Regions from separate parts of the Bradyrhizobium sp. GW821-FHT12B03 genome, predicted to be linked through region 2. Evidence: predicted binding sites of a transcription regulator. Region 2 holds the regulator's gene; each other region holds the start of a gene.
The links. Region 2 encodes LexA, which represses DNA repair genes until DNA is damaged. Its sites were predicted from a motif close to TGTTCNNNNTGTGTTCNG; they were not measured.

Region 1 (5,492 bases), on a different contig from region 2:
GGACGCCGACACGGTCTGCAAAGGTCTCGCCGGCGGGGCCGATGCCGTGAAAATCGATTCCACGACCTTGCAGGCGCCTTCGCCGCTGGCTGTTGCAGAACGCGGGCCGACGCCATCGGGGCGCATCACGCCGGCCAATCCCGGCTTTTGCAAGGTGCTCGGACATATCGATCCCGTCGATCCCAAGGCGCCGCCGATCAAATTCCAGGTCAACCTTCCCGTCGAATGGAACGGACGGTCGGTGCAATATGGCGGCGGCGGGTTCAACGGCGTGCTGATCACGGGTCTTGCGCTGCCGCCGGCCTATCCGTTCGACAAGCCGTCGCCGCTTGCCCGTGGCTTCGTCACCTACGGCACCGATTCCGGTCACGAGACCAAGCCGGGCGAGCCGCCGCAGGTGTTCGCGCTCAACGACGAGGCCTTCGAGAACTTTGCCCATCGCGCCTACAAGAAGGTGCGCGACGCTGCCGTCGCGCTGATGGAGCGCGCCTACGGCAGGAAGCCGGAGAAGATGTATTTCATGGGCTCGTCCGAGGGGGGCCGCGAGGGCCTGACCATGGCGCAGCGCTACCCCGATGGTTTCGACGGCATCTTCGCCCGCGTGCCCGTGATCAACTGGGTCGGCCTCCAGCATGCCGGCACCCGCTCGGGGCTTGCGACCATGGGTGACGGCTGGATCAATCCGGCACAGGTGAAGCTCGTCGGCGACGCGGTGCGTGCCGCGTGCGACAAGGCAGACGGCTCCGACGACGCGCTGGTGCAGGATCCCGTCGCCTGCAAGGCGTCATTCAAGGTCGAGACGCTGCGCTGCGAGGCCGGCAAGACGGGCGACCAGTGTCTCACCGACACACAGATCAAGGCCGTGAACACGCTGCACGCGACCTACAAATTCCCGTTTCCGCTCGCCAATGGTCTCGACGACTATCCGGGTTGGGGCGTTTCGGGTGAGGATACGCCCGCGGTTGGCCCGACCGGCGGCTGGACGGCGTGGTGGCTCGGCACCGCGCCGCCGGCGCAACCGCCCGCACCGAACAACGGAATCGCGTGGATCTACGGTGCCGGCGGCATCCAATATGTGTTTGCGCGCGATCCCAAGCTCGACGTCACCACCTACAAGGTGGAGGACCACAAGGCGCGGTTGCTCGAAGTCTCCAGCCTGATGGATTCGACCGATCCCGATCTCAGCCGTTTTCGCGGGCGCGGCGGCCGGCTGATCATGCTCGAGCACATGGCCGACTACGCGCAGAGTCCCTATGCCGGCATCCGCTATTTCGAAAGCGTCGAGCGCAAGCTCGGCAAGGCGGAGACCGCGGAGTTCGCGCGGCTCTACACCGCGCCCGGCGTCGATCATGTCGGCTCCGGCGCGCCCGCCAATGTCGACATGCTGAGCGCGCTGGTCGACTGGGTCGAGAAAGGCAAGGCGCCCGGCGATCTGGAAGTCACCGAGCAGAAGGTCGAAGCGCCGTCGTTTGCGGTGGCGCGAGCGCTGCCGTTGTGCCGCTGGCCGTCCTGGCCGCACTACAAGAGCGGCCCGGTGGCGGAGGCCGCAAGCTTTACCTGCGCGCCGTAAGGTCATGCGAGCAGGGCGCCGTGGTGGTGGGTTTACCCCGCCGCCATCGCCTGTGCGCCGCCAAGCAACCGCGCATTGAGCCGGCCGCCGGAGAACAGCATGTCGTCGAGCGCCTCGTCGATGTCGGCTGACACGACGGAATTGCCCCCGTCGCGCGCGAGGCTGGCCTGCGCCAGCCGTCGCATCAATTCCTTGATGAACGCGCAGCTTGTGCCCTCGCTGCGTCGCGCAGCCTCCGCGACGACGGCGTCCTCGATCGGCAATCCCTTGCCGTAGAGCCGAACCAGCTTGCCGCGGCCGGTTTCATCAGGAAGGGGCACTTCGATGGCCTGATCGATGCGGCCGGGGCGGCCGGCGAGGGCGCCTTCGAGGTCCTCCGGCCGGTTGGTGGTCAGCACGAACAGGATGTCCGCATCCGCTTTCAGCCCGTCCATTTCGTTGAGCAACTTGTTCAGCATGGATTCTTCGCACGGCCCCATGTCGTCCCGGTCGCGGGCGATGAGATCGACATCCTCGATCACGACCATCGACGGTTGCAGCAGCCGTGCCAGGCTCATATAGGCGCCGAGCAGGCCGATTTGCTCGGCGGTGATGATCAGCGTCGTATGCCCGGGCAAATGTGTTGCAAGATAGCGGATCGTGTGGGTCTTGCCGGTTCCGGGCGGTCCGTAAAGCAAGATGCCCTTGCGGGTCGACTGGCCAAGCCGCCGCAATTGATCGCGAATGCCCACGAAATTCAGCACGTTGCGATCGAGCAGCCGCAGGGTCTGCTCCGGCAGGATCACCTCGTTGCGCGCGACTTCAGGCAATCGATGCACGGTGATGCCGCGCGAGCGTCCGCGATAGTCGGAGTCGGCATCGAGCGACAGGATCCTGCCGCGATAGGTCCGCGCGGTTTGCACGGCCTCTTCCAGTTCACCGAAGCATTGCTGGACGAGCGCTGCGCCCGCGGTGCCTGACGGCACCAGGATCTCGATCCGAATTCCGGGCTCGCGGCTGTACTCACGGTGTGCGCACAGCAGAACCGCATAGCGGAGACCATCCTGCTCGCACAGCCATAGTCCGTTATCCAGACACTTGACCGGGCTCTTCTCGCCGACGTCGACGTCGGAATACTGCAGCGGGGCAATCGCGACCGCATAGCGGCCCTCCTTGAGGAGCCGCGAAATCGACAGCGTTTCGTAGCGCTGCTCTTCGTTCAGTCCGAACAACCGGATGGCCTTGCCGAAGAGCCGATCGACCGCTGCCTGGACATCGACCCGCATGTGGCCGGGAAATTGGCGGATCGTGGTCACGAGTTTGCTGCGTGAGGTGCTGGCAAAGTGCCAATCCAGAACGTCGCAAGCAAAGTCGAAATCTTCTTCCTGTCCGCTTGGGGGCTCGTCCGATGCACGCATGCATTCGCTGCACAGCCAGACGGTGCGATTGCCAATCCGAACGGCCGTCTGTCCCTCGGGCTTGCCACAGAGTTCGCAAGACGTCTTGATCGCCTCAAGCGTGACCTGCAATCGGTGGCCGGCCGAGCCGATGGATTGTTGCGCAGATTTGAAAAGGGCTTCGGCGACGGATTGCGGATAAGGTCCGCAAACTGCCTTTTCCTTCTGCTCGATCTGAGTGATCAGCGCGGTCGCTTCACGCTCCGATTTGCCGAAAACCTGACGGAGCAGATCCACCACGAATTGGTCCGGCGTATCGTCGTCATTATGAATGACGAGCTGAGCCGGCTGGTTTTCGCTACGCATACTATTCATCACGAAAGGTCTCCGGAACAATCTATGATTGAATAGAACAAATAAGGAACATAAAAGAACGCGGCCGTCAAGCGTGACGGCTGCGACAAATTTCAATCGATGGGCGAGATCCTAATGCGCCGGCCCGCTCGCCGCCCTCACCCGCCGCGTCAGCAGCACCGCGATCGCGGCGAGCACCAGCACTGCGCCGATCACCGCGAAGGTGTCGGAATAGCCCATCACCAGCGCCTGGCGTTTCACCGTCTTGCCGAGCGCGATGATGGCCTGCTCGCGCGCGGCGTTGGGGTCGGGCACGCCGTGCGCGATGAAGTAGTCCGTCATCTGCGCGATGCGGCTGCGGACCTCCTCGCGGCCGAGCGTGACCGACTGGCCGATGATGTTGGAGTGGAACTGCTCGCGCTTGGTCATGATGGTCGCAAGCGTTGCCGTGCCGATGGCGCCGCCGAGGTTGCGGAACATGTTGCTGATGCCGGAGGCCGCGGCCGCGTCCTGCGGCGCGATGCCGCCTGACAGCACCGAGGTCAGCGGTGTCAGCACCATGGCCTGTCCCACGGCGCGGACGATGTTCGGGATCCAGAGCTGGTCGCCGGCATAGTCCGGTGACATCGCCGTGTTCATGAAGCAGCTATAGGCGAAGATCAGCAGGCCGGTGATGGCGATATACCGCGTGTCGAAGCGCTGCATCAGCTTCGGGATCAGCGGGATCAGCACGAGTTGCGGCAGGCCGGTCCAGGCCAGCACGTTGCCGATCTGCTCGGCGTTGTAGCCCTGGGCCTGGCCGAGATAGGCGGGCAGGATGTAGACAGAGCCGAACAGCGCAAAGCCGACCATGGTCATCGCGACGGTGCCGAAGCCGAAATTGCGCTGCGTCAGCAGGCGCAAGCGGATCAAGGGCTTCTCGATTCTGAGCTCGATCGCGACGAACAGCGTCAGGCTGACGGCCGCGATGACGGCCAGCTTGACGATGAAGGGCGAGGAGAACCAGTCGTCCTTGTTGCCTTCCTCGAGCACGGCCTGAAGCGCCGACAGCCCGATCGCCATGGTGAAGATGCCGGCCCAGTCGCCCTCCTTCAAAAGGCCGAGCTGCATCTTCTGTTTCTCCAGCGTGAGGTAAAGCGCGGCCACCATGGCGGCGGTCGGGATCACGTTGACGAAAAAGATCGTGCGCCAGCCGTAGGTCTCGGTGAGATAGCCGCCGATGGTCGGGCCGATCGCGGGGGCAAACGTCACGGACAGTGCAAAGATCGCGAGCCCCACCGGCTGCTGCGGCTTCGGCAGCTTGGTCAGCACCAACGTGAACGCCATCGGGATCAGCACGCCGCCGGCAAAGCCTTGCAGGCCGCGCATCGCGATCATCGACGGCAGATCATGGGTGAAGGCGCAGGCGACCGAGAACGCAGCGAACAGCGTCGCGCTCGCCAGCATGTAGCGGCGGAACGAGAACACGCGGCTGAGGTAATCGGTCAGCGGGATCACGATGATCTCGCCGATCAGATAGGACGTCGAGATCCAGGAGCCGTTGTCGGCACCGGTGCCGATGCCGCCCTCGATGTTGAGCAGCGAGGCGTTGGTGATCTGGATGTTCAGGATCGCCATGAACGAGCCGATCATGGCCGCGAGCACGGCGATCCAGGTCGCGAGGCTCGCCTGGTTGGGATCGCTGGCGGCGCGCTCAGGCGTCGCGGCCGGTGTTGCTGACGTCGAAAGTGACAGGCTGTTTGACATGGCACGATCCTCCGGAGACGAGCTTCGCTTTGGGCGTCACGGCCGCATTCGCGGCAGGTGCGGCCGAACGTGTTGCAATGGTCGGGATCACGGACATGCCGGGCCGCAGCGCGATCGCAGGTCCATGCGCGGCATCGAGTGCGATCTTGACCGGGATGCGCTGCACCACCTTGGTGAAATTGCCGGTGGCGTTGTCGGGCGGCAGCAGCGCGAATTCCTGGCCGCTGGCCGGCGCGATGGAATCGACGCGGCCGTGCACGATCTGGCCCGGGAACATGTCGACCTCGATGTCGACGGCCTGTCCGGCCTGCACGTGGGTGAGCTGCGTCTCCTTGAAATTGGCGACGACATAGGCGCCCTCGGCCGGCACGATCGACATCAGCTGCGTGCCCGCCTGCACGAACTGGCCAATGCGCAAGGAGCGGTTGCCGACGACGCCGTCGATC
Region 2 (5,492 bases):
ACGATGACTTCGTCACGGATGTCGTCAGCCGTGCGGTCAAGCACGGCTACGCCGCCTTCTGCCTGACCGTCGACACCGCCCATTACAGCCGTCGCGAACGTGACATCGCCAAGCGTTACGTTCGCGAGAGCCGGCTGCGCGCCACCGGCGGCGATTTCCAGAAGGGCCTGGAGTGGCGGACCGTGAAGATGATCAAGGACAAGTTCAAGATCCCCCTGATCCTCAAGGGCATTGCCACCGCCGAGGACGCGCTGATCGCGGTCGACCACGGCGTCGAATGGATCTACGTCTCCAACCACGGCGGTCGCCAGCTCGATCATGGACGCGGTGCCATGCATGTGCTGCCTGAAATCGTCGAGGCGGTGAAGGGGCGCGCCAGGATCATGGTCGACGGCGGCTTCTGCCGCGGCACCGACATCGTCAAGGCGATCGCGGCGGGCGCCGACCTCGTCGGCATCGGCCGGCTGCAATGCTGGGCGCTGGCGGCGGCCGGCGAAACCGGCGTAACGCGGATGCTGGAGTTGCTGGAAGACGAGGTGCTGCGCTGTCTCGGCCTGTTGGGCGCCACCTCATTCGCCGAGGTCGACAAATCCTGCCTGCACCCCGCCACCGCGACGAATGCGCCGGGCGTGTTCAGCGCGTTCCCGCTGTTCGACCACGAGCCTTACCGATACTGACCTGAAAGGATGCAATGACCTCGCTCTCTCCCGGCAGCGCGGATGCGCTGCTGTTCGATCTCGGGCGCGTGGTGCTCGACATCGATTTCTCCAAGGCGATCGCCTGCTGGGCAGGACATGCCGGCTGCGAGCCCGAAGCCATCGTCGCACGCTATGTGCGTGACGAGGCCTACCGGCTGCACGAGGTCGGCAAGATCAGCGACGAGGATTATTTCGCCTCGCTACGTGCTTCGCTCGGGATCGGCATTTCGGACGCGCAGTTCCTGGAGGGATGGAATGCGATCTTCGCCGGCGAGATGCCCGATATCGCGGAGCTGTTGCCGCGCGCCGCCCGGCAGATGCCGCTTTATGCCTTCTCCAACACCAACCAGCCGCATGTGGACTACTTCTCGAAGGAGTATGCCGACCTGCTCGGCCATTTCCGCGAGCTCTATTTGTCCTCCAGCATCGGCCTGCGCAAACCGGACGCGGAGGCCTTCGACCATGTCGTCGCCGCGATGGGCGTGCCGGCGAACCGGATCCTATTCTTCGACGACCTCGCCGAGAACATCGAGGGAGCCCGGGCGCGCGGATTGATCGCGGTGCACGTGACCTCGCCCCGCGACGTCGGAGAAGCGCTCAAAGCGCTCGGAATCTGATCGAGATACATCGTCCTGCGGGTGGAAACCGGCGAGTTCCCCGGAACCGATTTGGCCGCGAGACGAGGAACCAAGTCACTTTGTACATTTTTATACAGAGTTCCGGGAACGGAATGCCTGCTTCCGGACTCTTGAGTCCGTTGGGACTTCTACGGACGGACGCATCATCGTGTTGGGCAAGACCTACCTCACCAAACAGGCCTCTCTCCTGCTTGAATTCGCCAGAACGACTTCGGATTCTGACCTTTCCGCCAAACTGATCAGCAAGGCCGCCGACCTGAAATCGCAGGCCGATCCGCTGCCCGACAAGGACCAAGGCCCCAAGGCTCCTGACGTCAGTCCGGACGAACCAGCGAGGAGTTGACCGGTGCTGGCCGCGGCTCTCGTCATTCTCGTGATTGCCGTGGTCACCCTCGTGCCGGTTCTTCTCGTCGTTCGGACCATGCCGCGCCGGTTCTGACACGTCACCCCTCGATACCAGGCGGAAGCTGCGGGATGAATCATCCCGCCATGCCGCTGTTTTTGCCTCTGCGCCCGCGCTCGGGTAGAAGACTCGCGGAACATTCGTCCGAACGTGTCGAGCAGGAGTTTTCCCGTGGCCTTGATGCCGGTTTCTGACGCGCTTGCCGCGGTGCTGGCGGACGCAGAGCCGTTGTCCGAAGAGATGGTCTGCCTCAACGACGCGTTCCACCGCGTGCTCGCGCGCGACATCGCGGCGCGGCGTACGCAGCCGCCGGAGGCGATGTCGGCGATGGACGGATATGCGGTGCGGGCGGCCGATGCGGCCACGGTCGGCACGCAGCTCACGGTGATCGGCGAGGTCGCGGCGGGCCGGCCGTTTGCGGGATCGGTCGGTGCCGGCCAAGCGATGCGCATCTTCACCGGCGGCGTCGTTCCCGCTGGCGCGGACGCGGTCGTGATCCAGGAGGACACGGTCGCCGAGGGCAAGCACATCACGATCAAGGAAGCCGCTATCGCCGGTCGGCACATCCGCCCTGCCGGCGTCGATTTCCGCGAAGGCGACGTGCTGCTGCGCAAGGGTATCAGGCTCACCGAGCGCGACCTCGCCCTCACCGCCGGGATGAACCACCCGCACCTGCCCGTCCGTCGCCGCCCGAAGGTTGCGATCCTCGCCACCGGCGACGAGCTGGTGATGCCGGGCTCAACGCCGGGTCCCGGCCAGATCGTCTATTCCAACGGCTATGCCCTGCACGCCCTCGCCCGCCAGGAGGGCGCAGATACCATCGACCTCGGTGTGGCCGCCGATACGCTGGCAGCCACCACGGCCGGCATCCGCCGTGCCCGCGAGAGCGGCGCCGACATCCTGATCACCACCGGCGGTGCCTCGGTAGGCGACCACGATCTGGTCCAGCAGGCGCTGAGGGACGAAGGTATCGCGATGGCGTTCTGGAAGATCGCGATGCGGCCGGGCAAGCCGATGATGCACGGGCGGTTGGGGCCGATGCGCGTGATCGGCCTGCCCGGCAATCCCGTGTCCTCCTATGTGTGCGCCTTCCTGTTCATGGTGCCTCTGATTCGCGCTCTGTCGGGCCAACAGATGATTCATCACCGTCGCGAGCGCGCCGTGCTCGGCCGCGATGTCGGAGCCAATGACCAGCGCGAAGACTATCTGCGCGCGCGCCTGGAGCGCCGCGACGACGGCACGCTCGTCGCCCTTCCCGTCAATAACCAGGATTCCTCGCTGCTTGCGAATCTCGCTGCGGCACAGGCACTTCTCGTGCGCGCGCCGTTCGCGCCGAAGGCCGAGGCCGGCTCGCCTTGCGAGGTGCTGCTGCTGCCCGTCTGAACGCTGCGGACACGTGCGTTCCGCGAACTTTGTCGCGTTCACGGTAAATTAAGCAGTTGCGGAACATGTATCGAACATATAGTGTCCGTTCATGATTTGTTTCGAGCATCTAGCGGCTTATCGCTGAATTGAACGTCTCGGAATCGAACGACATCAACCGGGGGACTTTGGTCGAGATGCTAACGCGCAAACAATACGAGCTTCTGCGGTTCATCAGTGAGCGTCTGAAGGAAAGCGGCGTGCCGCCCTCCTTCGACGAGATGAAGGACGCGCTCGACCTGCGCTCGAAATCGGGCATCCATCGCCTGATCACCGCACTGGAGGAGCGTGGCTTCATTCGGCGACTGCCCAATCGCGCCCGCGCGATTGAAGTCATCAAGCTGCCCGAGCTCCAGGCCGCCGCCGGCAGTCGTCGCGGCTTCACGCCGAGCGTCATCGAAGGCAATCTCGGCAAGGTGCGAACGAGCTCCAGCGCGCCCGTGGACGACGGCGAGCGCCCCGTCGCGGTACCTGTCATGGGCCGCATCGCGGCCGGCACGCCGATCGAAGCGTTGCAGACCCGCAGCCACACGATCAGCGTACCGCCTGACATGCTCGGCTCGGGCGAGCATTACGCGCTCGAAGTGCGCGGCGATTCGATGGTCGAAGCCGGCATCCTCGACGGCGACATGGCGCTGATCCAGCGCAACGAGACTGCCGACACCGGCGACATCGTCGTGGCGCTGATCGATGACGAGGAGGCAACGCTGAAGCGCTTCCGCCGCCGCGGCGCCTCGATTGCGCTCGAGCCCGCCAATGCGGCCTATGAGGTCCGCATCCTGCCGCCCAATCGGGTGAAGATTCAGGGCAAGCTGATCGGCCTTTACCGGAAGTACTGAACCGTCCGCGCGGCGGCAGTCGGCAACCACACCCGAGCAATTGGAGCGGACGATTGTCCGCTCCGGCTGGATAGTCTTTCTGGTTTTGCACAGATTATCCGGCCACCTCTCCAGCGCTAGATCCTCGGCGCGCCGCAACGAAGCACTCATCGCTTCGCGGGCCTGTGCGCAAACCGGGGAGACAACCATGCGCAAGATCGTCTTGAGCACAGTCACGATAGCGCTGATCGCAGCATCGGCGTCGCAAGCCTTCGCTGCTCCATCGCACCATTCCCGCAAGACGTCGCCGGCAATGACCAGCGAACAATTCCGCAATGCCCGCAACGCCGTCGCGCAGCCGTCGCAACCGGTCTGGCCGTATTCAGGCTGGTCGGCACCTGCTGGTCGCTGACGGAGAAGCACGCGAAATGCACGGGAGTGGGCTTTGTTCCCAATGCATTTGAAAAAGATATTGTGATGGCAGCCTGCGGACCCAAGCCGCAGATTTGCCTACAACCAAGCAGAGCTTGGGGGCTTCCACTCTGATAGAGGCCTGCGCCTCGGAAGAGACGCGGGTTGCTATCTCCGAATGAGGAGCACCCGATGTGTGACTACAGCCTGCACGCCGTCGCGACGCGCCCCGCAGAGGTCGGCGAGACGATCGTCACGACAACCTTCCGTGGCACCTCGACGCGTGGCTTCGCCTCCGAGGCCGACATGTCCGTCGCGGTCTGCCTGCTGCCGGGAACGGAGCTCGCCTTCGCCGACAACGTCCGCTACGACAATCGCTGGATCTGGACGCGCACGATCAACTCACGCGTCGGCAAGTTCGGCAAGATCGATCCGCACATTCCCGATCGTCATCACGACGCGATCGAATTCCCCGACGGCAAATACGTGCTGGTGACCCAGCTGGTCGAAGGCCAGCGCGCGACCGTGCTGCAATTGCCGGTGACCCAGCCGGTCGGCGAGCGCGAACACAAGCCGCAGATCATCGCCGACAGGCCGACGATCACCCGCCTGCCGATCGGTTGAGATAGCGCCCCCGGCCCACGGGTCGGAGCCAGGATTGAAATTGCCATCGCCGGCCGTGGCCGGCGAGATGGTGTGGTTTGTGTCCCGAGAATCCAGTCCGCCGAGATCTGCCCCGCACCTCCCCGTCGCACGAAGTTTGCGCGGCCCTGCCTGAATTTTGAACGCCCGTTCCGCAGGCAAATGGCCGATGCTGTCTCGGCTGGTGTCTTGGGCATGAGGCGGCGGGCACGGTCGATGAAAACCTTCATTCGGGTCGTTGAACTCTGGGTGCCTGACCGGACGCGCACGCGGCTGGAATTCGGCGGCGGCCTCTACGGCGAAGGCCTGTCCGCGTTCAAGGCCGTGAGCGAGGATTTGCGCTTCGGATACGACGAGGGCCTTCCCGGCAAGGCCTGGGCCAGCGGCCACCCCGTGATCCTCACCAAGTTCGCCAACTCCTATTTCAAGCGGACCGATCAGGCGCTCGCGGCTGGCCTCA
Region 3 (5,492 bases), on a different contig from region 2:
ATGTTCGTCGGCGAGGCGCCGGGCCGCGACGAGGACATCGAGGGCCTGCCCTTCGTCGGGCGCAGCGGCAAGCTGCTCGACCTGATGATCGGAGCCATCGGCCTCAACCGCAGCACCGCCTACATCGCCAACGTGATTCCGTGGCGGCCGCCCGGCAACCGCACGCCGACGCCGCAGGAGACGCAAATCTGCCTGCCCTTCATTCAGCGCCAGATCGAACTGGTGAATCCCGACGTGCTGGTGACGCTCGGCAATCCCTCGACGCAGACGCTGCTCGGAACGCGCGAAGGCATCATGCGCACCCGCGGGCGCTGGTTCGACTACGAGACGGGTGGACGCACGATCCGTGCGTTGCCGACATTCCACCCGGCGTATCTGCTGCGCTCGCCGTCGTACAAGCGGCTGGCCTGGCAGGATCTGCGGGCGATCGCGAAGGCGCTGGCGGGCGCGTGAGGGGCAGAACGCTCTATCCCCGTCATTGCGAGCGCAGCGAAGCAATCCAGAGTCTCTCCGCGGTGACAGTCTGGATTGCTTCGCTGCGCTCGCAATGACGAACGGAGAGCGCGCGCGAGAACCTCACATCCCCTTCGGCCGCACGATGGCCCAGCCGATGCGCAGCAGTTGCTGGCGTCCGGTCACCAGCCATTCGAAGGCGCGCGGCACTTCCGGCACGATGCCGGGAAAGCGTTTGAGGATTTCAGGCGGTGGCGTGCCGGCGGTATCGGAGGCGCGCCAGACCACGACGCCGCCGGTCTCGCTGAATTTGGCCTGATTGATCCACGGCGTGCGCGCGGGCTCGGCATCGATGAACAGATGCGGGCGGCCGGAATGCAGCGCGATCAGGCTCGCAAGCTGGGTCTCGCCGGCCACCGCGCGCAGGCGATGGTTGGTGCGGCGGGCAAAGCTCTCGTCGAAGAAGTCCGAGATCGCACGCGCCGGCATCGAGGTCGCGATCTCGTTGGCGCCGGTCCAGGGCAGGACCAGGACGGCGAGCACGACGCCAGCGGCGGGCGCCACGACGGCGGCGGCCCACACCATCCGCAGCATCCGCGCGCGGCGCATCGCGATGAGATCGCCGGCGGCCACCACCACGGCAAGGCCGGACATCACCAGAACGACGCCGGCGCCGCCGACGACGGACTCGAGTCCGAACAGGCCTGAGATCAGCACCGCGCCGAGCGCCGGGGCGAGCGCGAAGAAATAGACGAAGTTGCGCGCCAGCGGCGCAACCGGCGGGCGGTAGATGATCGGCGCGTCCTCGCCCTTGGCGACGAACAGGCCGGTGTTGAGGAAGGTCAGCGCCGGGATCGCGGCAGCCCCGAGCACGAGCCCGCCGAGCAGCCAGGCCGCGTGGATCGCGCGGGCGTTCAGCTCCGCGACCTCAGGCAAGGCCGGCAGGACCAGCGTCTCGGCGCGCATCAGCCAGACCGCATAGGGCAGCGCCAGCACGGCGACGACGATCAGCGCGAACAGCGGATCGAGCGCGCGCAGCGTGCGGCGGCCGCCGGCGGTCGCGACCGCGAAGACGACGATCAGCAGCAGAAGAAAGATTGCCGCGGGCGTCGTCAGCAGCAAGAGGCCCGCCTCGATCGACCAGGCGAACCAGGCGTTGCCGCGCCGCTGGCCGATGATCTGCCAGGAATGCAGCAGCAGCAGCGCCCAGAGCGGCCGCGCCAGCACCAGCGGTCCGAAATCGAGCGCGGGCGAGGAGAAGGCCAGCACCGTCATGGTCAGCAGCACGGCCAGCACGGCCTGCTGCGAGCCGACCACGGCGCGGGAGAGATGATAGAGCGTGACGAAGGTCGCGATCTCGCAGAGCTCGGCCAGCACATAGACGCCGAACATGTGGCCGCCCGCGGCGCGATAGGCGATGTCGGCGAGCCACACCGGCAGCGGTGGGCCGAGATCGGTGCCGACCTGGTATTCCCTGCCGAAGGCCAGCAGGGTCGCAAGGGTGCCGGGCGGGCTGCGATAGAACACCAGCGCCACGAACAGCCACATCGCGGCCTGAAGCAGCACGGCGATCCACACGATCAGCCGCGGCCGGGCGCGAATGAGCTCGATGACCAGGGAGGTAAACCGCATACAACGCCCGAAAGATGCAGCCAACCCGTCCAGCCGGCCCTATACGCTCACACGTATTTTGATAAAGGGCGTCGCGCGTCGTGGCAACGACCGTCTGCCCTAGAGGTTCGCGGAAGCATCGATTTCGACGGCCGCTTCCACCTGCACCTCGACCTCGCTGACCTCGAACAGGTCCCGCACCGGCTCGACGGTCCAGGGCATGTGCTTGGCGCGCGCCGCCGCGACCGGGGCGAAGAAGCTGCGGTGATGAATAGTGGGGCCGAGGCGGTTCAGCGCGTCGAGATGCTCGGGGACGCCGTAGCCCTTGTGCTGCTCGAAACCGTAGCCGGGGCAGTCCTGCGCCAGCGCGCACATCAGCCGGTCGCGCGTCACCTTGGCGACGATCGAGGCTGCGGCGATCGACAGCACGATGCCGTCACCGCCGATCACGGCCTCGCAGTCGCATGCCGTGTCGAGCCGGTCGCGGCCATCGACGAAGACGTGGCGGGGCTGCTCGGGCAGTGCCACCACGGCGCGCTTCAAGGCCCACAGCGACGCCCGCAGGATGTTGTCGCGGTCGATCCGCGCGGGCGATGCGACGGCGACCGAGACCTGCGCGGTGGCGCAGATCCTGTCGAACAGTTTTTCGCGCTCCTCGGCGGTCAGGCGCTTGGAATCGTCGATGCCGCGCGGGATGCGGTCCGGATCGAGAATCACCGCGGCCGCCACCACGGGACCCGCGAGCGGCCCGCGGCCGGCCTCGTCGCAGCCTGCGATCGGCCAGATGCCACGCTTGATCAGCGCGCGCTCGCGGCGAAAGCTGGCCTTCGCGGGCGCGATCTTCTTCGCATCGACCTGCTTGCGCGCGTCTTTGGCCGGCTTCTTGGCGGACTTGTCCCGAATCATGGCCGGGATCGTGCGCAAGCGGCCTCGTCTGCGCAACCGGGAACCAATCGCAATTCCCGTTATTCAGGCGGCCCTGCCTTACTCCGCCAGATGCACCCGCCGGTCCTCGCCGACCTCGATGCCGGGGGCGACGACGACCTCCCAGGGATGGCCGTCGGGATCGGCGAAATAACCGGAATAGCCGCCATAGTCGGTCTCGTGCGCGGCCTTCAGCAGCTTTGCGCCCTTGCCGAGCGCGAACGCCAGCACCGCATCGACCTCCTCGCGCGTGGCGCAATTCCAGGCGAGCGTGATGCCGCGGAAGGTGGTCGGTCTCGGTTGATCCGGCAAGGTCGCGTCGGCCGCGAGCTGATCCCAGTGAAACAGGGCAAGCACGGGACCGCCGGTCTCGTAGAACGCGACGGCCTCGCCGGTCGCCTTGAGCCGGCGCGAAAAGCCGAGCGCATCATAGAACGCGATGCTGGCACGAATGTCGCTGACGCCCAGCGTGATGACGGTGAGCCGCGGCACCGGGGGTGCTAGTTCCTTACTCATGCTACGCCTCCTCCGCTTCCTCGATCAGAACAGGCTGAGCTGATCGCCGTTCCGCTTCGGCCGCGCAAAGTGATCCGTCGTCAGCTTGGAGCGCCGCCTGTTGAGCCCGAGCCTGTCGCAGGCGATTTCGAAGCGGCGGCCGATGGTCCAGGCCATCGGTCCCGTGCCTTTCATCCGTTCGCCCCATTTGGCGTCGTAGTCGCGCCCGCCGCGCATGTCGCGGATCAGCGTGAAGACGTGGCGATAGCGGTCCGGATAGTTCGCCATCAGCCATTCGCGAAAGAGATCGCGGACCTCCAGCGGCAGACGAAGCAGCACGTAGGAGGCTTCCTTGACGCCGGCATGGGCAGCCGCGTCGAGGATGCGCTCGATCTCCGAATCGTTCAGCGCGGGGATGACGGGCGCGACCATCACGGTGGTCGGAATGCCGGCCTCCGAGAGCAGCTTCAGCGCTTCCAGCCGCTTCGGCGGCGTGGAGGCGCGCGGCTCCATGGTGCGCGCCAGCTTCGGATCGAGCGAGGTGACGGAGATCCCGACCTTGGCGAGGTTGCGCTTGGCCATCCGCGCGAGAATGTCGATATCGCGGGTGACCAGCGCCGATTTGGTGACGATGCCGACGGGATGACCGGCGCGCTCCAGCACCTCCAGAATGCCGCGCATGATTTTGCGCTCGCGCTCGATCGGCTGATAGGGATCGGTGTTGGTGCCGATCGCGATCATGCGCGGCTCGTAGCCGGGCGCAGCCAGCTCCTTCTCGAGCAGCGAAGGGGCCTCGGGCTTTGCGAACAGTTTCGACTCGAAGTCGAGCCCCGGTGACAGGCCGAGATAGGCGTGGGTCGGCCGTGCGAAGCAATAGACGCAGCCGTGCTCGCAGCCGCGATAGGGATTGATCGAGCGGTCGAAGCCGATGTCGGGGGAATCGTTGCGGGTGATCACCTTGCGCGAGGTGTCGACCGCGACCGTGGTCTTGAATGGCGGCAGCTCTTCCAGGCTCTGCCAGCCGTCGTCGAACGCGACGCGCGCCTCGGCCTCATAGCGGCCGCTGGCGTTGGATTGGGCGCCCCGCCCACGCCTGCGCTGCTTGTCGATGGCGACAGCGAGCTCGGGGAAATCAGAAGGCGCACCCGCCGGCTCGGAGGGCGCCGTGACCGGCGGGTGCTTGAGAGCATGAGAGGATGCTGGACTCATGAAGCCAAGATAGCACGCCGCAGGAACAAATCAAGAACACAAACAAAAAACATGAAAACAACCCCATGCACAGTAGAGCTGCCCAAACTTCGCGCGCCCGCCTTTGACCTCACGCAACACCGCTGTCACCACGATCTCGTTTGATGCCGCCAAGGATCGATCGTGTCGGAACTCCGTTGGTGACGATCCCAGGTGAAGGTCGGCAGGAACATGACAAATCAACAAAAATCGGCCGCCGCGAGCAGCGAGCTCGATCTCCTCGATCGCTACTGGCGCGCCGCCAACTACCTTTCCGTCGGGCAGATCTACCTGCTCGACAATCCGCTGCTGCGCGAGCCGTTGCGGCCCGAGCACGTCAAGCCGCGTTTGCTGGGACATTGGGGCACGACGCCCGGTTTGAACTTCGTCTATGCCCATCTCAACCGCGTGATCCGCGCGCAGGATCTCAGCGTGCTCTATGTCTGCGGCCCCGGCCATGGCGGCCCGGGCATGGTCGCCAATACCTATCTGGAGGGCAGCTACAGCGAGATCTATCCTGATATCGCGCGCGACAAGGACGGATTGCGCAAGCTGTTCCGGCAGTTCTCGTTCCCCGGCGGCATTCCGAGCCACGCGGCGCCGGAGACACCGGGCTCGATCCACGAGGGCGGCGAGCTCGGTTACGCGCTGGTGCACGCCTATGGCGCAGCGTTCGACAATCCCGATTTGATCGTCGCCTGCGTCGTCGGCGACGGCGAGGCCGAGACCGGCCCGCTCGCGGCGTCCTGGCACTCCAACAAGTTCCTGAACCCCGCCCATGA

Region 1: the regulator LexA is predicted to act here: its motif matches at 3,355-3,372, upstream of AC1RUR_RS33940 (ATP-dependent Clp protease adaptor ClpS).
Region 3: the regulator LexA is predicted to act here: its motif matches at 4,714-4,731, upstream of AC1RUR_RS35540 (PA0069 family radical SAM protein).

What each region holds. Positions count from the first base shown of each region.
Region 1 covers NZ_JBXAQU010000025.1:32,644-38,135, forward strand. The annotation lists gene AC1RUR_RS33935 (tannase/feruloyl esterase family alpha/beta hydrolase) at 1-1,570, shown strand, start outside; gene AC1RUR_RS33940 (ATP-dependent Clp protease adaptor ClpS) at 1,603-3,321, opposite strand; gene AC1RUR_RS33945 (MDR family MFS transporter) at 3,433-5,046, opposite strand; gene AC1RUR_RS33950 (HlyD family secretion protein) at 4,994-5,492, opposite strand, start outside.
Region 2 covers NZ_JBXAQU010000018.1:31,359-36,850, reverse strand. The annotation lists gene AC1RUR_RS28430 (alpha-hydroxy acid oxidase) at 1-677, shown strand, start outside; gene AC1RUR_RS28425 (HAD family hydrolase) at 692-1,315, shown strand; gene AC1RUR_RS28420 (hypothetical protein) at 1,485-1,679, shown strand; gene AC1RUR_RS28415 (molybdopterin molybdotransferase MoeA) at 1,911-3,122, shown strand; gene lexA (transcriptional repressor LexA) at 3,299-4,000, shown strand; gene AC1RUR_RS28405 (hypothetical protein) at 4,188-4,391, shown strand; gene AC1RUR_RS28400 (hypothetical protein) at 4,583-5,014, shown strand; gene AC1RUR_RS28395 (GAF domain-containing protein) at 5,249-5,492, shown strand, end outside.
Region 3 covers NZ_JBXAQU010000028.1:40,005-45,496, reverse strand. The annotation lists gene AC1RUR_RS35560 (uracil-DNA glycosylase) at 1-453, shown strand, start outside; gene AC1RUR_RS35555 (glycosyltransferase family 39 protein) at 577-2,085, opposite strand; gene rnhB (ribonuclease HII) at 2,185-2,970, opposite strand; gene AC1RUR_RS35545 (VOC family protein) at 3,049-3,504, opposite strand; gene AC1RUR_RS35540 (PA0069 family radical SAM protein) at 3,529-4,692, opposite strand; gene AC1RUR_RS35535 (phosphoketolase family protein) at 4,903-5,492, shown strand, end outside.